2 regions of the Streptomyces sp. NPDC053069 genome follow, and region 2 is predicted to be linked to the other one. Evidence: riboswitches for the same ligand, from Rfam matches in the RefSeq annotation. Region 2 holds a riboswitch; the other holds the start of a gene.
What was found. Region 2 has a riboswitch for glycine ahead of gcvP (aminomethyl-transferring glycine dehydrogenase). Riboswitches for the same ligand answer to the same signal wherever they lie in the genome.

Region 1: another riboswitch for glycine. It lies ahead of gcvT (glycine cleavage system aminomethyltransferase GcvT); the one in region 2 lies ahead of gcvP (aminomethyl-transferring glycine dehydrogenase).

The regions. Positions count from the first base shown of each region.
Region 1 covers NZ_JBITZN010000009.1:2,750-9,291, reverse strand. The annotation lists gene ACIGXP_RS21730 (enhanced serine sensitivity protein SseB) at 1-322, opposite strand, end outside; gene ACIGXP_RS21725 (AAA family ATPase) at 469-1,113, opposite strand; glycine riboswitch at 1,276-1,375, shown strand; gene gcvT (glycine cleavage system aminomethyltransferase GcvT) at 1,531-2,658, shown strand; gene gcvH (glycine cleavage system protein GcvH) at 2,767-3,144, shown strand; gene glyA (serine hydroxymethyltransferase) at 3,159-4,427, shown strand; gene ACIGXP_RS21705 (L-serine ammonia-lyase) at 4,519-5,886, shown strand; gene ACIGXP_RS21700 (class I SAM-dependent methyltransferase) at 5,994-6,542, opposite strand, start outside.
Region 2 covers NZ_JBITZN010000001.1:786,724-793,265, forward strand. The annotation lists gene modB (molybdate ABC transporter permease subunit) at 1-162, shown strand, start outside; gene ACIGXP_RS03560 (ABC transporter ATP-binding protein) at 159-1,343, shown strand; gene ACIGXP_RS03565 (TOBE domain-containing protein) at 1,372-1,791, shown strand; gene gcvP (aminomethyl-transferring glycine dehydrogenase) at 1,845-4,730, opposite strand; glycine riboswitch at 4,904-4,998, opposite strand; gene ACIGXP_RS03575 (PRC-barrel domain-containing protein) at 5,118-5,489, shown strand; gene ACIGXP_RS03580 (DNA polymerase IV) at 5,411-6,542, opposite strand, start outside.

The DNA.
Region 1 (6,542 bases), on a different contig from region 2:
CCACGGCGGGAGCGATGGTGTACGCCATGTGGGAGCCGGCCGCCTGGCGCAGCTGTTCCTCGGAGCTGAACACCGGGACGTACGCCTGGCCGGCGATGTCCAGCGTGGGCAGGTCCAGAGCGCCGCTGTCGGGGCCGCCCCCGCTCGGCAGCGGGATCCACAGCAGACTGCGGCCCAGGACCTCGATGATCCGGCCGGCCGCGGCGGGTATGCCGAGGGAGGCCGAGAGCACCTCCTCCAGCTCGTTGCCGGGCCAGCCGCCGTGCGGCTGGGGGTGCGCCTGTGCCGGGAAGTCCGCGGGAATGTCCGCCGGGAAGTCCATCTGCCTACCGCCTGCTGGAAATCTCTGCTGTGACCAAGAAGGCTAGCGGGTGGCTGTGACAGTCCCTGCCCCTGCGCATATCGTCCCCCTCACCCTGGTGCTCATCGCCCCCCTCAGCCCTGTGCCCCCCTCAGCCCTGGGCCCCCTCATCCGGTGAATGCGATCCGCCGCAGGGTGTCCGCCGCCGCGCGGTCCAGCAGCACGGCGGAGCCGCAGCCCGCGGGCGGCTCGCCCCGCCCGACCGCGGCGAGCAGCCGGGCGGTCGTACGGCGGTGGCGGCGGAAGGCGTAGCGGGAGACGGCCCGGCCGCGGGTTCGCTGGCCCTCGCGGGCCGTGTCCGGCGTGACGTCGAGCAGGAGCAGATGGAGGGTGCCGCCGCGGCGGCGGGCCGCGCGGGCGAGCCAGGCGCGCACCCAGGACTGGGTGCCGCAGTCGTGGACGACGACGCCCTCGCCGGTGCGCAGGGCGCGGCGCAGGACGGCGTAGTGGGCGAGGCGGACCAGCGGGCGGTAGAGGGCGTACGGGAGCGCGCGGGGCAGGCGGGCCGCGAAGCGGTCGCGCATGTCCTGGGAGTCGATGCGGCGCCCGGCGACCGCGCGCCGCATCAGGGTGGACTTGCCGCTGCCGGGCAGGCCGGCGATCACCACCAGGTCCTCGGGGCCGAAGAGCAGGGCGTGCGGGCTGCGGCCGGCGCGGTCGCGCAGGTCGCGGACGACGGGGGAAGGGGCGGTGCGCTGCCCGGGCACGGCGATGCCGGTGGTGACGGTGGCGTACACCGGGGTGCTGTTCATCGTGATCTTCCTCCCCTGTCGGCCCGGTAATCTTCCTGCCCGCTACGCGTAAAGAGAAGGTAATGAACGAGGGTGGCGAAGGGGTCCGCGTCCTGCCACAGGTCGGTTACAAAAGCCGGCCCGCCGTGCAATGATGTGGCCGCCAACTGCATACCGGCCGCTTGAATCCGCGCGGGAGAGTTCCTGGCAGCACTGCTGCCGGGACGCCGAAGGAGCAAGTCCCTCCCTTGAATCTCTCAGGCCCCGTTACCGCGCGGGCGAGGCACATCTGAAAAGCGGGCCGCTGCGACAGTGGCTCCACCCAAGGTGCAAGCCGTGATCGTCCCTGTGGCGGTCCTGGCGAACCTCTCAGGTTCCGATGACAGATGGGGAGGAACGTTCCTCGCCTGTCCTGCTTTCCTGGGAGACGACCGTCCGATGAGCAGTACCGAACCCCTTGAGCTGCGCCATACCGCGCTGGACGCGCTGCATCGCTCGCTCGATGCGACGATGACCGACTTCGCCGGCTGGGACATGCCCCTGCGCTACGGCTCCGAACGCGACGAGCACATCGCCGTGCGTACGAAGGCGGGTCTGTTCGACCTCTCCCACATGGGCGAGATCACCGTCACCGGCCCGCAGGCCGCCGCCCTCCTCAACTACGCCCTGGTCGGCAACATCGCCTCCGTCGGCGTCGGCCGCGCCCGCTACACCATGATCTGCCAGGCCGACGGCGGCATCCTGGACGACCTGATCGTCTACCGGCTCGCCGAGACCGAGTACATGGTCGTCGCCAACGCCTCCAACGCCCAGGTGGTGCTGGACGCGCTGACCGAGCGCGCCGCCGGCTTCGACGCCGAGGTCCGTGACGACCGGGACGCGTACGCGCTGATCGCCGTGCAGGGGCCGGAGTCCCCCGGCATCCTGAGGTCGCTCACGGACGCCGACCTCGACGGCCTCAAGTACTACGCCGGCCTGCCCGGCACCGTCGCCGGCGTCCCGGCGCTGATCGCCCGCACCGGCTACACCGGCGAGGACGGCTTCGAGCTGTTCGTGAAGCCGGAGCACGCCGTGGAGCTGTGGCAGGCGCTGACCAAGGCCGGCGAGGGCGTCGGCCTGGTCCCCTGCGGCCTGTCCTGCCGGGACACCCTGCGCCTGGAGGCGGGCATGCCGCTGTACGGGCACGAGCTGACCACCGCGCTCACCCCCTTCGACGCCGGGCTCGGCCGGGTGGTGAAGTTCGAGAAGGAGGGCGACTTCGTCGGGCGCGAGGCGCTCACCGAGGCCGCCGCCCGGGCTCAGGAGAACCCGCCGCGGGTCCTCGTCGGGCTGATCGCCGAGGGCCGGCGTGTGCCGCGTGCCGGGTACGCCGTCGTCGCGGGCGGCCAGGTGATCGGCGAGGTCACCTCCGGCGCCCCCTCCCCCACCCTGGGCAAGCCGATCGCCATGGCCTACGTCGACGCGGCACACGCGGCGCCCGGCACCGCGGGCGTCGGCGTGGACATCCGGGGCAGCCACGAGCCGTACGAGGTCGTGGCGCTGCCGTTCTACAAGCGCCAGAAGTAGACACTGGGCGCGGTCATTGTGTGACCCCGCGCACGTTTCCGCTGCTCACCAGCGGTTTCCACCGTCCCCCTTCATCAGCACTCCCGCGCGTACAGGAGAATTCAGGCCATGAGCAACCCCCAGCAGCTGCGCTACAGCAAGGAGCACGAGTGGCTGTCGGCCGCCGAGGACGGCGTCTCGACGGTCGGCATCACCGAGTTCGCGGCCAACGCGCTCGGCGATGTGGTCTACGCCCAGCTCCCCGAGGTCGGCTCCACGGTGACCGCGGGCGAGACCTGCGGCGAGCTGGAGTCGACCAAGTCCGTCTCGGACCTGTACTCGCCGGTCACCGGTGAGGTCACCGAGGTCAACGAGGACGTCGTCAACGACCCGTCGCTGGTGAACTCGGCCCCCTTCGAGGGCGGCTGGCTGTTCAAGGTGCGCGTCACGGAGGAGCCGGCCGACCTGCTCTCCGCCGACGAGTACACCGCCCAGAACGCCGGCTGAGGAGTCGTAGCCGTATGACCTCCCTGAACACGCCCCTGCACGAGCTTGACCCGGAGATCGCCGCCGCGGTCGACGCCGAGCTCGGCCGCCAGCAGTCCACGCTGGAGATGATCGCCTCCGAGAACTTCGCGCCGCTCGCGGTGATGGAGGCGCAGGGCTCGGTGCTGACCAACAAGTACGCCGAGGGCTACCCGGGCCGCCGCTACTACGGCGGCTGCGAGCACGTCGACGTCGCCGAGCAGATCGCCATCGACCGGATCAAGGAGCTGTTCGGCGCCGAGTACGCCAACGTCCAGCCCCACTCCGGCGCCTCCGCGAACCAGGCGGCCCTGTTCGCGCTGGCCCAGCCCGGGGACACCATCCTCGGCCTGGACCTCGCCCACGGCGGCCACCTGACCCACGGCATGCGCCTGAACTTCTCCGGCAAGCAGTTCAACGTGGTCGCCTACCACGTGGACGCCGCCACCGGCCTGGTCGACATGGCCGAGGTCGAGCGGCTGGCCAAGGAGCACCGCCCGAAGGTGATCATCGCGGGCTGGTCGGCATACCCCCGTGAGCTGGACTTCGCCGAGTTCCGCCGGATCGCCGACGAGGCCGGCGCCCACCTGTGGGTCGACATGGCGCACTTCGCCGGACTGGTCGCTGCGGGGCTGCACGCGAACCCGGTGCCGTACGCCGACGTGGTCACCTCCACCACGCACAAGACGCTGGGCGGTCCGCGCGGCGGCATCATCCTCGCCCGCAGCAAGGACTTCGCGAAGAAGCTGAACTCGTCCGTCTTCCCGGGCTTCCAGGGCGGTCCCCTGGAGCACGTGATCGCGGCGAAGGCCGTCTCCTTCAAGGTCGCGGCCTCGGAGGAGTTCAAGGAGCGCCAGCGTCGTACCGTGGAGGGTGCCCGGATCCTCGCCGAGCGCCTGACGGCGGCGGACGCCCGTGAGGCCGGGGTGAACGTCCTGTCCGGCGGCACGGACGTGCACCTGATCCTCGTCGACCTGCGCGAGTCGGAGCTGGACGGGCAGCAGGCCGAGGACCGACTCCACGAGGTCGGTATCACGGTCAACCGCAACGCGGTCCCGAACGACCCGCGGCCCCCGATGGTGACGTCGGGCCTGCGGATCGGTACGCCGGCCCTGGCGACCCGCGGCTTCACGGCCGAGGACTTCGCCGAGGTCGCGGACGTGATCGCCGAGGCGCTGAAGCCGTCGTACGACGCCGAGGCCCTCAAGGCGCGCGTGAAGGCGCTCGCCGACAAGCACCCGCTGTACCCGGGCCTGAACAAGTAGGCCCGGACCAGGCAAGTCCCCGGTGGGGCACTCGCAGGAGAGTGTCCGAGGGTGCCCCACCACCCCTGTTCTGCTTTTTTGAGGAGTGACCGTGGCCATCTCGGTCTTCGACCTGTTCTCGATCGGCATCGGCCCGTCCAGCTCCCACACGGTCGGCCCGATGCGCGCGGCGCGCATGTTCGCCCGTCGCCTGCGCAACGAAGGCCTGCTGGACCCGGTGGCCTCCCTGCGGTGCGAGCTGTACGGATCCCTCGGCGCCACCGGCCACGGTCACGGCACCCCGAAGGCGGTCCTGCTCGGCCTGGAGGGCGCCTCGCCCCGCACGGTGGACGTGGAGACGGCGGACGAGCGGGTCGAGCGCATCAGGACCGGGGGCCGTATCTCGCTCCTCGGCGAGCACGAGATCCCCTTCTCGTTCGACGACGACCTGATCCTGCACCGCCGCAAGGCCCTGCCGTACCACGCCAACGGCATGACGATATGGGCGTACGACGCCTCGGGCGCGGAGCTGCTCTCCAAGACGTACTACTCGGTCGGCGGCGGCTTCGTCGTGGACGAGGACGCGGTCGGAGCGGACCGCATCGTGCTGGACGACACGGTCCTGAAGTACCCGTTCCGCACCGGCGACGAACTGCTGCGCCTGACCAAGGACACGGGCCTGTCGATCTCCTCCCTGATGCTGGAGAACGAGCGCGCCTGGCGCACCGAGGAGGAGATCCGGGCGGGCCTGCTGGAGATCTGGCGGGTGATGCGCGAGTGCGTGCAGCGCGGCATGTCCCGTGAGGGCATCCTGCCCGGCGGTCTGAAGGTCCGCCGCCGCGCCGCCGTCTCGGCCCGCCAACTGCGTGCCGAGGGCGACGCGTTGGCGCACGCGATGGAGTGGATCACGCTCTACGCGATGGCGGTGAACGAGGAGAACGCGGCGGGCGGCCGCGTGGTGACGGCCCCCACGAACGGCGCGGCCGGCATCATTCCGGCGGTCCTGCACTACTACATCAACTTCGTCCCCGGCGCGGACGAGGACGGCGTCGTCCGCTTCCTTCTGGCCGCCGGCGCGATCGGCATGCTCTTCAAGGAGAACGCCTCCATCTCCGGCGCCGAGGTCGGCTGCCAGGGCGAGGTCGGCTCCGCCTGCTCCATGGCGGCGGGCGCCCTCGCCGAGGTCCTCGGCGGCTCCCCCGAGCAGGTGGAGAACGCCGCCGAGATCGGCATGGAGCACAACCTCGGCCTGACCTGCGACCCGGTCGGCGGCCTGGTCCAGATCCCGTGCATCGAGCGCAACGGCATGGCCGCGGTGAAGGCGGTCACCGCCGCCAAGATGGCCATGCGCGGCGACGGCTCCCACAAGGTGTCCCTGGACAAGGTCATCAAGACCATGAAGGACACCGGCGCGGACATGTCCGTGAAGTACAAGGAGACGGCCCGGGGCGGGCTGGCGGTGAACATCATCGAGTGCTAGGCGACGGGCCGGCGGTGCCGGGGGGACGGTGCGGTTGCGCCTGCAGCCGGCCAGACCCCCGGCGAGACGGACCCGCTGTGCCGAGCGTCATGCAATGGGGGGGTCCGTCAGGTCCGGGCCAGCAGCAGGTCCTCCCCGGTCGACGGGCGCAGGCCGTCGGTGCGGTCGGCGAAGTAGCGCTCGGCGTGCGAGGCGCCGGAGACGTGCCGGACGTCCGTGAAGCCGGCCTCCCGGGCCAGGTCCAGCATCTCGCGCGGGGTGTAGAAGCTGAGGAACGGGGTGCCGGACGCCCGGGCGCCCGCCTCGCTCGCCCTGAGGCCGGCGCGGTCGCGCTCGTCCACGAGCTCTTCCGGCAGCAGGAAGGTCATGGCGAGGGTCGTACCGGGTGCCAGCCCGGCGATCCGGCGCAGGGTGGCGGCGGTGGCCTCCTTGGTGAGGTACATGGTGACGCCGGTGGAGGCGATGACCGACGGGCGACCCGGGTCGAAGCCCGCCGCGGTGAGGTGCGCCGTCCAGGAGCCGCCGCTCGCCTCGAAGTCCACCGGCACCAGGTGCAGGCGGTCCGGGACGGCGAGACCCAGTTCGGCCAGACGGCGGCGCTTCCAGGCCTGCGGGCCCGGCTGGTCGATCTCGAAGACGCGCAGGCGGGAGGCGGC
Region 2 (6,542 bases):
TTCGCCGGCAACTTCCCCGGCCGCACCCAGACCATGCCTCTCGCGGTCTACCTGGCCCTGCAGAACGACCCCGACGCCGCCATCGCCCTCAGCCTGGTCCTGCTGACGGTGTCGATCGCGGTGCTGGCGGGTTTGCGAGACCGTTGGATGACGACACCATGACCACTCCTCGCCCCGCAGCCGCCGACGGCGCTCAGCCCCCGCAGGGGCCACCCGTACCCGACGACAAAACCTGCACGGGCGGTGCGGGTGGCAACCCACAGCCGGCCGAAGGCCGGCATCCCACCAGGCATGCGCACCCGACGACCGGCCTGGACGCCCACCTCGTCGTGGACCGCCCCCCTTTCCGCCTGGACGTGCCCCTCACCGCCGCCCCCGGAGACGTCGTCGCGCTCCTCGGCCCCAACGGTGCCGGCAAGACCACCGCCCTGCGCGCCCTCGCCGGCCTCACCCCCCTCACCGACGGCCATCTCCGCCTCGACGGCGCGGACCTGGACCGCACTCCCCCGGAGTCCCGCCCGGTCGGCGTGGTCTTCCAGGACTACCTTCTCTTCCCCCACCTGTCCGCCCTCGACAATGTCGCCTTCGGCCCGCGCTGCCAGGGCACGACGAAGGCCGAGGCCCGCGCACAGGCCGCGGCCTGGCTGGAGCGCATGGGCCTCGCCGACCACGCGGGCGCCAAGCCCCGCCGTCTCTCCGGCGGCCAGGCCCAGCGCGTGGCCCTCGCCCGCGCCCTGGCCGTCGGCCCCCGACTGCTGCTCCTGGACGAACCGCTCGCCGCCCTCGACGCCCGTACCCGCCTCGAGGTCCGGGCCCAACTCCGCCGCCATCTGGCCGAGTTCGAAGCGGTCGCCGTCCTCGTCACACACGACCCGCTGGACGCCATGGTGCTCGCGGACCGGCTGGTCGTCATAGAGCACGGCCGGGTCGTCCAGGAGGGCACCCCGGCGGACATCGCCCGCCATCCGCGCACCGACTACATCGCCCAGCTCGTCGGCCTCAACCTCTACCGGGGGCAGGCGGACCGGCACACGGTACGCCTCGATGCGGGACCCTCGATCACCACCATGGAAGACCTGTCCGGCCCGGTCTTCGTGGCCTTCCCGCCCAGTGCCGTCACCCTGTTCCGGGACCGCCCCACGGGTGCCAGTGCCCGTAACCTGTGGCGCTGCGAGGTGGCCGGGCTGGAGACGCACGGCGACCAGATCCGCGCCGACCTCCGCGGTGAACTCCCCCTCGCCGCCGACCTCACCACGATCGCCGCCGCCGACCTGGACCTGCACCCCGGCACATCCGTCTGGGCGACGGTCAAAGCGGCGCAGACACACGCATACCCTGCCTGATCGGGCAGGCACTCTACCGTGAGTGCCCATGACCCTCAGCATCCGCAACCAGCTCACCGGCACGGTCACCGCGATCCAGCCGGGCGAGGCCATGGCCACCGTCAAGCTCCGTCTCGACGGTGGGCAGACCCTCACCGCGGCCATCACCAAGGAGTCCGCCGAGGACCTCGCCCTCGCTCCCGGCTCGTCCGTGCGGGCCCTGGTCAAGTCGACCGAGGTCTCCCTCGCCACCCACCGCGTCGAGGGTCTGTCGATCCGCAACCAGCTCCCCGGCGCGGTCATCGGCCTCACCACCGGCGCCGCGATGGCCTCCGTGAAGATCTCCGTGCCCGGCGGTGAACTGACCGCTGCCATCACCAAGGACGCCGCCACCGACCTGGGTCTCTTCGTGGGCTCCGACGTGGTCGCTCTCATCAAGGCGACCGAGGTGTCCCTGGCGACGGCCTGACACGGCGAGGGCCCCGCCCGGAAACCGGACGGGGCCCTGAGAGCCACGCTCGCTCAGTCCTCGTACGCGTCCAGCGGCGGGCAGGAGCAGACCAGGTTGCGGTCGCCGAAGGCCTGGTCGATACGGCGCACCGGCGGCCAGTACTTGTCCGCGGCCGAGACACCGGCCGGGAAGACGGCCTCGTCGCGGCTGTAGGCGTGCGTCCACTCGCCGCCGAGCGCGGCGGCCGTGTGCGGGGCGCCCGACAGCGGGTTGTCCTCCGCCGGCCACACGCCGGAACCGACCTTCTCGATCTCCGCGCGGATGGCGATCATCGCCTCGCAGAACCGGTCCAGCTCGGTGATGTCCTCCGACTCGGTCGGCTCGATCATCAGCGTGCCGGCCACCGGGAAGGACATGGTCGGCGCGTGGAAGCCGTAGTCGATCAGGCGCTTGGCCACGTCGTCCACGCTCACGCCGGTCGCCTTGGTCAGCGGGCGCAGGTCGATGATGCACTCGTGCGCGACCAGGTTGCCGGGGCCGGTGTAGAGCACCGGGTAGTGCGGCTCCAGGCGCTTGGCGATGTAGTTCGCCGAGAGCACGGCCACCTGCGTGGCGCGCTTGAGGCCCTCGCCGCCCATGAGGCGGACGTACGCCCAGGAGATGGGCAGGATGCCCGCGGAGCCCCAGGGCGCGGCCGAGATCGGGCCGACGCCCGTGTCCGGGCCCGCCTCCGGCTGCAGCGGGTGGTTCGGCAGGTACGGCGCCAGGTGCGAGCGGACCGCGACCGGGCCGACGCCGGGGCCGCCGCCGCCGTGCGGGATGCAGAAGGTCTTGTGCAGGTTCAGGTGGGAGACGTCACCGCCGAAGTGGCCCGGCTTGGCGAGGCCGACCAGGGCGTTGAGGTTGGCACCGTCGACGTACACCTGGCCGCCGGCCTCGTGGACCTGGGCGCAGATGTCGGCGACGTGCTCCTCGAACACACCGTGCGTCGACGGGTAGGTGATCATCAGCACCGCCAGCTCGTCGCGGTACTGCTCGATCTTGGCGCGCAGGTCCTGGACGTCGATCTCGCCGTCCTCGGCGGTCTTGACGACGACGACCTTCATGCCGGCCATCACGGCGCTGGCGGCGTTGGTGCCGTGCGCGGAGGACGGGATCAGGCACACGGTGCGCTGCTCGTCGCCGTTGGCGCGGTGGTAGCCGCGTACGGCCAGCAGACCGGCCAGCTCGCCCTGGGAACCGGCGTTCGGCTGCAGGGAGACCTTGTCGTAGCCGGTGACCTCGGCGAGACGTTCCTCCAGCTCGCGGATGAGCGTGAGGTAGCCCTCGGCCTGCTCGGCGGGCACGAACGGGTGCAGCTGGCCGAACTCGGGCCAGGTGACCGGCTCCATCTCCGTGGTCGCGTTGAGCTTCATGGTGCAGGAGCCCAGCGGGATCATGCCGCGGTCGAGCGCGTAGTCGCGGTCGGCCAGCTTGCGCAGGTAGCGCAGCATCGCGGTCTCGGAGCGGTACTGGTGGAAGACCGGGTGGGCCAGGTAGGTGTCGGTGCGCAGCAGTGCCTCGGGCAGGGTGTCCTCGGCGGTCGCGTCCAGCGCCTCGATGTCGGCCTCGACGCCGAAGGCGGAGAAGACGGCGGCCAGCTGAGCCCGCTTGGTCGTCTCGTCGCAGGCGAGGGAGACGTGGTCGGCGTCGACGAGCCGCAGGTTGACGCCACCCGCCCGGGCGGCGGCCACGACCTCGGCGGCCCTGCCGGGCACGCGCGCGGTGAGGGTGTCGAAGTAGGCGCCGTGGACGATCTCGACCCCGCCGGCCTTCAGGCCCGCGGCGAGGATCGTGGCGTACCGGTGCGTGCGCCGGGCGATGGTCTTCAGACCCTCCGGCCCGTGGTAGACGGCGTACATGCCGGCCATCACGGCGAGCAGCACCTGCGCGGTGCAGATGTTGCTGGTGGCCTTCTCGCGGCGGATGTGCTGCTCACGGGTCTGCAGCGCGAGCCGGTAGGCCTTGTTGCCGTCGGCGTCGACGGAGACGCCCACGAGGCGGCCGGGCAGGCTGCGCGCGAACTTCTCGTGCACGGCCATGTAGCCCGCGTGCGGACCGCCGAAGCCCATCGGCACACCGAAGCGCTGGGTGGTACCTACGGCGATGTCCGCGCCCAGCTCACCCGGCGAGGTCAGCAGGGTCAGCGCCAGCAGGTCGGCGGCCACGGTGACCAGGGCACCCAGCTCATGCGCCTGGTCGATGACCGGCTTGATGTCCCGTACGGCGCCGGAGGCTCCCGGGTACTGGATCAGCACGCCGTTGATCTCGCGCTCGGCCACCTCGGCCGGAATGCCCTCGCTGAGGTCGGCGACGACGACCTCGACACCGGTGGGCTCCGCGCGCGTCTCGATGACGGCGATGGTCTGCGGCAGCGCGTCCGCGTCGACCAGGAACAGGCCCTTCTTGTTCTTGCCCATGCGCCGCGACAGGGCCATCGCCTCGGCGGCGGCCGTGCCCTCGTCGAGCAGGGAGGCACCGGAGGTGGGCAGGCCGGTGAGGTCGGCGACCACGGTCTGGAAGTTCAGCAGGGCCTCGAGCCGTCCCTGCGAGATCTCCGGCTGGTACGGGGTGTACGCGGTGTACCAGGCCGGGTTCTCCATGACGTTGCGCAGGATGACCGGCGGGGTGAAGGTGCCGTAGTAGCCCAGGCCGATCATGGAGTCGAGGACCTGGTTGCGGTCGGCGAGCGAGCGCAGCTCGGCGAGCACCTCGGCCTCGGTGCGGGCGCCCGGCAGATCGAGGGCGTCGGCGTTCTTGATCACATCCGGGACCGCGGCGGCGGTCAGCTCGTCGAGGGAGCCGTAGCCGACGTGCGCGAGCATCTTGGCCCGCGCCTCCTGGTCGGGCCCGATGTGGCGCTGCTCGAACGGGATGCCCGCTTCGAGCTCCGAGAGCGGAATGCGGTGGGCGGTCATTGCGGAGGCCTCCTGGTCTGACGCGACCTTCGAGGGGCACCACGGCGCGGGTGCCCCGACGGCCTCCCCCTCTGTCATCTCAACCTGAGAGCTTCACCGGGCCCCGAGAGCCCCGGCTTTCACCGTCGGTGAGAGCGGAAGCCGTCGACACCCGCTCTGCTTTCCAGAGTGACCTCGTCCGTGCGGTACGTGAGCCTGAGAGATTCCGGGGAGGATTTGCTCCTTCGGCGCCTCCGAGGTGGTCGGAGGACTCTCCCGCACGGGGTCAGCAGCCGCTGTCAGCCTACCAGCGAGGTCAACGCCCGAGCCTTCGAGTGGCCGCCTCCCTGATTGTGCTCTTTCGTAGTGGTTACGGATGAGTTGCGACCAAGTGGAGGGAGAGGGACCGTGCAGACCGAGATCGATCCGCGCAACCTGATCGGCCGCAAGGCGTTCGACCGCAATGGGACCAAGATCGGCACCATCGACGAGGTCTACCTCGACGACGCGACCGGCGTGCCCGAGTGGGCGGCCATACGCACCGGCCTGTTCTCCCGGGACGCCTTCGTCCCCCTGGAGCCCAGTGAACTGATCGAAGGCTCCCTCCACGTCCCCTTCGACCGCGCCCTGATCAAGGACGCCCCCGACTTCGGCGTGGGCCGCCATCTCTCCCCCGAACAGGAACTCCAGCTCTACCACCACTACGGCCTCGACGTGACCCCGCCCCCGTCGGTCCCGGACCACGACTTCGGCAAGCTGGCGGGTTCGGAGGAGACCTGAGGCCTCTCGTCCTGGCCTCGCCCCGGCGCCGGCCGCTCCTCGTCCCCGTCCGGCGTCGGACGCTCCTCATGGGCGGAATCCGAAACCAACGGCAATGGATCGGCCGACTCCAGCGCGGGATCGTCGACAAAGAACGTCCGCACCCGTCCCGGAGGGGACTGCGGCGTTTCGAACCGCACGGTCACCCGCCCCAGTCCACTGCCCTGCACCCACCCGTGTCCGTATTCGGCATGCCGCACATCCTGCCCGGCACGCCAGTGCCGTTCGACAGACTCCGGCCGCTCCACCATGACCTCGACCGCGCCCTTCTCCGGCTCTTCTGCCGAAGGCACCGGCATGGCCTGGGCGAACAGGTCCTCCTGGGTGTAGTCGGCGAGCCCGGAGACACCCACGCCGAGCAGCCGTACCCCGCCCGTGGTGTCCACGGAGTCCAGCAACCGCGCGGCTGCCTCCCGCACGACCGCCGGATCGTCCGTCGGTCCCCTGAGCGTCTCCGACCTGGTCAGCGTCGAGAAGTCGTACCGCCGCACCTTCAGCACAATGGTCCGCCCCGACAGCCCGGCCTCGCGCAGCCGCCCCACACACCGGTCGGCGAGCCGCTGCACCTCAAGGCCGATCCTCAGCCGGTCATGGATGTCCACGTCGTACGTGTCCTCGACCGACACCGACTTCGCCTCGCGCTCGGCCACCACGGGCCGCTCGTCATGGGCCAGGGCCATGGCGTACAGCGCATGCCCGTGGGCCTTGCCGAGCAGCCGGACCAGTTCGTCCTCGCCCGCTTCCGCCAGTTCCTCGACCGTCGTGATCCCGGCTCTGCGCAGATGGTCGCCGGTGGCCGGGCCGACCCCGGGCAGGGTCCGCACCGGCATGGGCCCCAGCAGGGCCCGCTCGGACCCCGGCTCGATGAGCACCAGGCCGTCCGGCTTGGCCTGCTCGGAGGCGATCTTGGCGAGCATCTTGGAGGCGGCGAGCCCGACCGAACCGGTGAGCCCGGTGGCCTCCCGGATGTCCGCGCGGAGCCTGATCCCGGCCAGCCGCGCCGACTCCTCGTCC